DNA from 2 places in the Roseomonas marmotae genome. Region 2 is predicted to be linked to the other one. Evidence: riboswitches for the same ligand, from Rfam matches in the RefSeq annotation. Region 2 holds a riboswitch; the other holds the start of a gene.
What was found. Region 2 has a riboswitch for glycine ahead of IAI58_RS08705 (trimeric intracellular cation channel family protein). Riboswitches for the same ligand answer to the same signal wherever they lie in the genome.
Positions count from the first base shown of each region.

Region 1: linked by a shared signal. The riboswitch ahead of gcvT (glycine cleavage system aminomethyltransferase GcvT) and the one ahead of IAI58_RS08705 (trimeric intracellular cation channel family protein) in region 2 are both predicted to bind glycine.

Region 1 is NZ_CP061091.1:3,192,603-3,196,810, forward strand. Features, by position in the region: gene gcvP (aminomethyl-transferring glycine dehydrogenase) at 1-72, opposite strand, end outside; gene gcvH (glycine cleavage system protein GcvH) at 72-446, opposite strand; gene gcvT (glycine cleavage system aminomethyltransferase GcvT) at 459-1,556, opposite strand; glycine riboswitch at 1,615-1,696, opposite strand; glycine riboswitch at 1,701-1,802, opposite strand; gene IAI58_RS15015 (hypothetical protein) at 1,994-2,551, opposite strand; gene ispH (4-hydroxy-3-methylbut-2-enyl diphosphate reductase) at 2,664-3,635, shown strand; gene IAI58_RS15025 (homoserine kinase) at 3,637-4,208, shown strand, end outside.
Region 2 is NZ_CP061091.1:1,839,176-1,843,383, reverse strand. Features, by position in the region: gene IAI58_RS08710 (IS630 family transposase) at 1-1,073, opposite strand, end outside; glycine riboswitch at 1,292-1,379, shown strand; gene IAI58_RS08705 (trimeric intracellular cation channel family protein) at 1,542-2,183, shown strand; gene IAI58_RS08700 (amidohydrolase) at 2,547-3,701, opposite strand; gene IAI58_RS08695 (MFS transporter) at 3,765-4,208, opposite strand, start outside.

The DNA.
Region 1 (4,208 bases), 1.4 Mb from region 2:
AGGGCCGATATGCCGCTCCGCGAAGGCGCCATGGTCCTCCAGCGCCTGGAGTTCGGCGAGGGCGCTGGACATCAGAGGCTGCTCACGAATGCCGCGTAGTCGGCCTCGCTCATCAGCGCGTCGATGGAGGCGGGGTCGGCGGGCTCCATCTTGAAGAACCAGCCATCCGTGGTCGGCGCGGAATTGGCCAGGGCGGGATCATCGACCAGGGCCTGATTGGCCTCCACCACCTTGCCGGCGATGGGCGCATAGACGTCGGACGCCGCCTTCACGCTCTCCACAACCGCCACAGCCTCCTCGGCCGCGACCTCACGGCCGGCCTCCGGCAGCTCGACGAAGACCACGTCGCCCAGGGCATTCTGCGCATGCTCGGTGATGCCGATGGTGGCGACGCCACCCTCCAGCCGCACCCATTCATGATCCTTGGTGAACTTCAACTCGGCCATCGGGGCAGGTCCTTATCGGGCGTAACGGTGGGGAACGAAGGGGGTCGGCGCGACGCGGGCCGGGGAGGCCTTGCCGCGCACCATGAGGTCGAGCGCCGTGCCGTCGGCGGCGTGTTCGCGCGCCACGTAGCCCATGGCGCAGGGGCCGTTCAGCGAGGGGCCGAAGCCGCCGCTGGTGATCTCGCCGACCACCGCGCCGCCGGCCTGGATCGGGGTATGGCCACGGGCGGGCTGGCGGCCTTCGGGCAGGATGCCGACGCGCAGGCGCTTCGGGCCATTGTCCAGTTCGTCACGAACCCGCCCGGCGCCCGGGAAATTCCACTCGGTGCGGCGGCGCTTGCCGATGGTCCAGACGAGGTTGGCCTCCACCGGGCTGGTGCTCTCGTCGATGTCGTTGCCGTAGAGGCAGAGCCCCGCCTCCAGCCGCAGCGAGTCGCGGGCGCCGAGGCCCGCCGGCACGGCGCCGGGCAGGGCCAGCAGGGCGCGGGCCAGCGCCTCGGCCTGCTCCGCCGGGACGCTGATCTCGACCCCGTCCTCGCCGGTATAGCCGCTGCGGCTGACGAGGGTCTGGATACCGGCGATCTCGACCGCCTGCACGTCCATGAAGCGCATGGCGGAGACGGCCGGGGCCAGGGTGGCCAGCGCGGCCACGGCACCCGGACCCTGGAAGGCCAGCAGCGCGCGGTCCGGCAGGCGCTTCAGGGAGACACCGGCAGGCAGCACGGCCTCGATGGCGGCGCAGTCCACGTCCTTGCGGCTGGCATTCAGCACCAGGAAGAGCCGGTCCCCGAGATTGGTGACCATGAAGTCGTCCAGGATGCCGCCGGATTCGGTGGTCAGCAGGCCGTATTTCTGCCGGCCGGGCTTCAGGATCTTCACATCGGCCGGCGTCAGGCGCTCCAGCGCCTCGGCCGCGCCCTCACCCACCAGCTCCGCCTGCCCCATATGGGAGACATCGAAGAGCGCGGCGGCCTGCCGGGTGGCCAGGTGCTCCGCCATGATGCCGGCGGGATACTGCACGGGCATGGAATAGCCCGCGAAGGGCACCATGCGCGCGCCCAGCTCCCGGTGCAGGGATGCCAGGGGGGTTTCGAGAAGCGTCTCGGTCACGTCGGCCACGCAGCCTCCATCGCCGCGCGGGCGCGGCGGGTCAGGGTTCGTGGCCCCCCTCTGTCCGATGACCTGAGAGATTCAGCGCGGTATCGCGCCTTACTCCGTCGGTGCCGGTTTTAAGGCCGGGCTTTCCAGAGTCCCCTTCCCCACGCGGCCCTTCTGCCTGAGCGTTTCCGGGGGCCGGTTGCGCCTTCGGCGACAGCACCCCGGACCCGGGGCGCCATTCTCTCCCGCGTGGGATCAGCGGGTCTTCACTCTCTGCCCGAGCCGGCGCCCCTGTGCAACACGCCATCGTGGCTCCGGCGCCAGGAAGTGGCGGCGGGGGCGCATGGCGGCCGCCCCGGTTGCACAGCGGAATGGCAGACTGCCCGGGCCAGGGCCGCGCCCGTCCGGATGGGCTGGCATCGGCGCCCGGCCCTCCCCCGGCGGCAGGCTCAGCGCGGGCCGCGGCGGCGGTTGGACGCCAGTTCCTCCGGGCTCAGCACGAAGCCGATCAGCACGCGGCGCTGAGAGGCCTCGGCCACGCCGCCGGTCAGGGTGATGCTCAGCTCCTCCCCCGCGCTCTTCACCTTCGCAACATTGGGCGGGAAGCTGACGCGCATGACGAATTCGGAGCGGGAGAGAACCTGGTCGCCATCGCCCACCACCGCCACCATATAGGGGATGTCGAGCGAGCGTCCCTGTGCCGCCGGCCCCCGCTCGGCCGAGAATTCCGGCGTCAGGGTCACCACCAGCCCGGAGCGGCGGGGAGCATAGTCGCATTTGGCCTGGAAGCCGGAGACCTGCGCATTGACCACCATGGCCGTCAGGTCGGAGCCCGCCCCCGGGCGGAAGCGGGTCAGGTCCGCCGCGTCGCCGATCACGCCGATCGGCGGACAGGGCGCCTGGATGCCATCCAGCAGGCTGACGGGCGCACGCTCTCCGCAGCCGGCCAGCAACAGCGCCACACCGCCTGCGATGCATCCGTTCAGAAGGTTCCGCGCCTTGACCATGCTGCCACTCTTCCCCTTAGTGCCGCGGACCGGACGGGGGGGCACTCTCGCCCCCCGCCACGCCGCAACCGATAGAACCCGCAACCACCACGCCTCCGGCCCCGACGCAAGCATGACCCTGCCCAGATCCCAGGCTGCCCCCAAGCCGCCCCTGCATGTGCTGATGGCCGGCCCGCGCGGCTTCTGCGCCGGCGTGGACCGCGCCATCAAGATCGTCGAGCAGGCCATCCAGAAATTCGGCTCCCCCGTCTATGTGCGGCACGAGATCGTGCACAATAAATTCGTGGTGCAGAGCCTGGAGGCCCAGGGCGCCATCTTCGTCGAGGAACTGGACGAGGTTCCGCCGGATGCCCCGGTGGTCTTCAGCGCCCATGGCGTGCCGAAATCCGTGCCCGCCGAGGCGCGGCGGCGGAACATGATGTATCTAGACGCCACCTGCCCCTTGGTCAGCAAGGTGCACCGGGAGGCCGAGCGCCATCAGGCCGCCGGCCGCCACATCCTGCTGATCGGCCATGAGGGGCATCCGGAGGTCGTCGGCACCATGGGCCAGTTGCCCGAGGGCAGCGCCACCATCATCGAGACGGTGGAGGATGCCGAGGCGGTGCAGCCGCCCGAGGGCCCCCTGGCCTTCACCACCCAGACCACCCTCTCGGTCGACGACACCGCCGAGATCGTCGCGACCCTCCAGCGCCGCTTCCCCCGCCTCGTCGGGCCGGGGAAGGAGGATATCTGCTATGCCACCACCAACCGGCAGGCGGCGGTCAAGGCCATCGCCGCGCGGTCGGAGATGGTGGTGGTGGTCGGCGCCCCCAATTCCTCCAACAGCGTGCGGCTGCGGGAAGTCGCCATCCGCGCCGGCTGCCAGCGCGCGGTCATGGTGCAGCGCGGCGCCGACCTCGACCCGGCCCAGGTGGATGGCGTGGCCACCCTGGGCCTGACCGCAGGCGCCAGCGCCCCCGAAGTGCTGGTGGAGGAAGTGCTGGTCCGACTGCGGGAGCGCTTCACCGTGACCACCGAGGAAGTGGTGGTGGCGGTCGAGGACATCACCTTCCGCGTTCCCCCGATGCAACGCCCCGGACGATAAGATGGCTGTCTATACCGAGATCTCGGACGAGGCGCTGCGCGCCTTCCTGACCGAGTACGACCTGGGCGAACTGGTCGCCTTCCGTGGCATCGCAGAGGGGGTGGAGAACAGCAACTACGCCCTCAAGACCACGACCGCCGACTATATCCTGACGCTCTATGAGAAGCGGGTGAACCCGGCCGAACTGCCCTGGTTCCTGGGCCTGATGCGGCATCTGGCGGCGCGCGGCCTCTCCTGCCCCCAGCCGGTCGCGGCGCGGGATGGGGAGGCGCTGCGGGAGCTGTGCGGCCGCCCCGCCGCCATCTGCACCTTCCTGCCGGGCGTCTGGCCGCGCCGGGTGCGGCAGGGCCATTGCGCGCCGCTGGGCGCCGCGCTGGCGGAACTGCATGCCGCCGGCGCCGGCTTCGCGCAGGAGCGCGCGAACAGCCTGGGCCCGCATGCCTGGGCGCCGCTGCTGGACCGCTGCCGCAAGGGCGGCGACGCGGTGCAGCCCGGCCTGATCGCCGAGCTGGACGGCCATCTGGAGGGCATCCTGCGCGACTGGCCGCGCGGCCTGCCGCGCGGACATATCCA
Region 2 (4,208 bases):
ATCTGCTGGGTGCGCTGGCAGAAGCGCTGTATGGCACCGAGGATGTCGTCGGCGGACTTGGTCCAGCGGAACGGTCTGGGATCGACGTTATGGGCTTCGATGAAGGCACGGATGTCGCGCTCGAGCGCCTGGGTGGAACGATGGATGCCGCGCCGGATCTGCTTGTCGGTGATGAGGGCGAAGAAGCGTTCGACCTGGTTGATCCAGGAGGCGCCGGTGGGCGTGAAATGGACATGCCAGCGCGGGCGCTTGAGCAGCCAGTCGCGGATCGGCTTGGTCTTGTGGGTGGCGTAGTTGTCCATCACGAGATGGACGTCGAGATCCTGGGGCACGGCTTTCTCCACCTGATCCAGGAACTTCCGGAACTCGGTGGAGCGGTGCTTAGGGTAGCAGTGGCCGATCACTGTCCCGGTCGCGATGTCGAGCGCTGCGAACAGCGAGGTAGTGCCGTGGCGGGTATAGTCGTGCGTGCGCCGCTCCGCCTGGCCGGGACGCATCGGCAGCAGGGGCTGGGTGCGGTCGAGCGCCTGGATCTGGGACTTCTCATCCACGCACAGCACCAGCGCGCGGTCCGGCGGTGCCAGGTAGAGCCCGACGATGTCGCGCACCTTCTCGACAAAGAGCGGGTCATTGGAGAGCTTGAAGGTCTCGCTCCGGTGCGGCTGCAGCCCGAAGGCCCGCCAGATGCGGTGGATGGTCGATGGCGCATACCCGACGGTCCGGGCCATGGAGCGCAGCGACCAATGCGTCGCACCTGGCGGCGTTGTTTCCAGCGTCAGCCGGATGGTATCGGCGATCGCGTCATCGCCGATCGTGCGCGGCGTGCCTGGTCTGGGCTCATCGAGCAACCCGTCCAGGCGATGCACGGCGAAGCGCCGACGCCACTTTGAAACCGTGTTGGCGTCCGCGCCGACCTCAGCGCTGATCGCCTTGTTCTCCAGACCCGCGGCGGCGGCCAACACAATGCGGGCCCGGCGCGCCATCGCCTGTCCGGTCTTGTGAGCCCGAGCCAGGGATTCCAGTTCCCGACGTTCGGCCTCACTCAGCCTAATCGTCACCGCCGGTTTGCCCATCGCGGCTCTCCCTACGATTACCTGCATGATCGTAGGAATTTCGCGATCAGGATACTAGAGCAATTTCCGTTCGCCCTGGCTCACTTCAACTGCTCTAGGCTTTTGTTTTTGTGAGCATCTTCACCCGATCAGGTGATTCCACCTGATCGGGATCTGCTCTAGGCCCTGGGCCGCGCCGGCCGGCGGTTGACAGGCCGGCGAGCACCAACCGATAAATACCCTCCTCTGCGGGAGAGAGAGGCACCTGCCTCCGCCGAAGGCGCAAACTCCCATAATCGCTCAGGCATACTGAACCGCAGGGAAATTGTGTGCCGTCTGGAGAGAGACCGGAGCGCCTGCTTCGCGCGTTCAGGTCCACCGAAGGGGCAGGCTCCTGCCGGGGCCGAAACTCTCAGGTAAAAGGACAGCGGGAGAGGCACACCAGGATCCGCAAGGGAGCGTGTTCTGGCTTTAACCGGAGCATCTCCCATGTACCCGTTCCTGCCTTCGGAATCCCTGCTGTTCGTCATCTATCTGATCGCTATCACCGCCGAGGCGATGTCCGGTGCGCTCGCGGCCGGTCGCCGCAACATGGATATTTTCGGCGTGGTCGTCATTGCCTTCGTCACCGCGCTGGGTGGTGGCACCATCCGGGACCTGACCCTCGGCCGTTTTCCCATCGGCTGGACCCAACACCCGGAATACGTCTACCTCGTGATCTCCGCCGGGCTGCTGACCACGGTGATCGCGCCGTTCCTGCATAATCTGAAGCGGCTTTTCCTCGTGCTCGACGCCATGGGGCTGGTCGCCTTCTCGCTGATCGGCTGCAGCGTCGCATTGACGATGGATTACCCGACCATCGTCGTCATCATGTCCGGCATGATCACGGGAATCTGCGGCGGCATCCTGCGTGATGTGCTCTGCAACCAGGCGCCTGTGGTGTTCCGCCGAGAACTCTATGCGAGCGTCTCATTAGCCGTCTGCGCCCTTTTCCTCAGCCTGCGCGCGCTTGGCATCGATGCCGACCTGAATACCGCGGTCAGTTTCACGGCCGGCCTGATGCTGCGCCTGCTGGCTATCTGGAGAGAATGGAAGCTGCCGACCTTCTCCTACGGGCAGCACTGGGAATAGGGTGGCAGGTGACCCTTGTCCCGCGGACAGTCATCCCGCCGGGCAGCAGCGGCCTGCACCGACGTCCCGGCAGGAGGGTCCGATCCAGGTGAGCTGTCAGGATGCGCCCGCGCACCCACTCGGCGACTGCGTTGATCCTGGCTTCTGGTGGACTACGCCGCGGTATCCTCATCGCCCCGCTCCACCGCAAGCATGGCAAGCAACTCGCCGACCGAGATTCTGATCGTCGCTTCGTCATCCGAAGGCGGTGAACGGCTACCGATGCTGTCCAGCACGATAGCCGCAGCTGTCAGGCCCTTCTGGATCCCAAGAATACCGCCAGCCGCGCGGCTTGCCCGCCCGGTCCCGCTCACATTTGGCGGGTCAGCGCAGATAGCCTTCCACCAGCGCGACCCAATAGGCCGCACCGACGGGCAAGATTTCCTCGTCGAAGGCATATTCGGGATGGTGCACCATCTTGCCGGGACCGCTACCAAGGAAGCAATAGGTGCCCTTCTTCTTCTGCAGCATGAATGCGAAATCCTCAGACGCAAGGAGGGACGGGCCGGGATTGACAACCTGATCCTCGCCGAAGGCTGCTTGCGCAATCTTCGCGGCCTTGTCGGTCTCACCCGCGTCATTTACCAGCACCGCGCCGGGAATGCCCTCGCGGATTTCCGAAGTGCAGCCGAAGGACTCTGCCTGGTGGCTGACGATGCGACGGATGTTGCCCAGGATCATCTCGCGGTCCTCAGGCGTGGTCGAGCGAATGGAAAAGCGCAAGATAGCCTTTTCAGCCACCACATTGCCTGCGTTGCCCGATAGGAAGGCGCCGATGGTCACCACCGCGCGATGGGCTGGGGCGACATTGCGCGATATGATCGACTGAATCGCCATGACGACGGACGAGCCCGCCACCACTGGGTCAATGGTAAGTTCGGGGATTCCGCCATGGCCACCCTTGCCGATGATCTCGACTTCCCAGTTATCGACGGCCGACATCATCTCACCCGAGTGGAAATAGAACTTGCCCTTCTCGAGACCGGGGAGGTTGTGCATGCCAAAGACGGCATCGACGGGGAAGCGCTCGAACAGGCCATCCTTGATCATCGCCGGACCGCCCTCCATGGTTTCCTCGGCGGGCTGGAAGATCAGCCGGACGGTGCCATTGAAATTCCGGGTTTCCGCCAGATACTTTGCCGCGCCAAGCAGCATGGCGGTATGGCCATCATGCCCGCACAGATGCGCAACCCCCTTGACCGTGGATTTATAGGGCAGGTTGTTTTCTTCCTGGATCGGCAGGGCGTCGAAATCGGCGCGCAGGCCGATCACCTTGTCTCCGTCACCCACCTTGAGCGTGGCGACGATCCCATGCTTGCCGATGCCGGTCGCGATCTCAAAGCCGCCGATGGCGCGAAGCTGCTCGGCGATGTACTGGGCGGTGCGTTCCTCGTGCATGGACAGTTCGGGGTGGCGATGCATATGCTCGAACCATCCCTTCATCGCGATGCTATCCACATGCTTCACGATGGCGTTCATGTCATTTCTCCTGAGGATCAATGGATGCCGCCCCGCCATGTGGCAGGGCGGTAGCCGCCAAAGTCAACGGTCGCCGGTCTGCTTGCCCTTAGGGACCGTCATGACGATGGACAGGATGGCGACCGCCACCATCACCAGATTGGCCATGAAGGCGACCAGGGCCGCCTGGCGTGTGGCAAGGTTTTCCTGATTGCCGATGAAGGTGATCACGCCCGCGATCCATTCCACGCCGCCGGCGGTACCCGCGATCGCCGTATAGATCGTGGCGGAAATCGCGATGCCGAAGGACCCGCCCAGGGACGAGGCCATCTTGTAAATCCCCGCGCCCGCACCGGCCTGATCTTCGGGCAGGTTCGACAGCGCCGCATCGGTCGAAGGCGTGGCATAGAAGGCCAGCCCGATCCCGAACAGCGAGAAGGCGATCACGGTCAGCACCGTATAGGTGCCCAGCAGGAGGTTGGTGGGCATCAGCAGCAGGATGGACAGCCCGACAATAAGGCAGCCCCA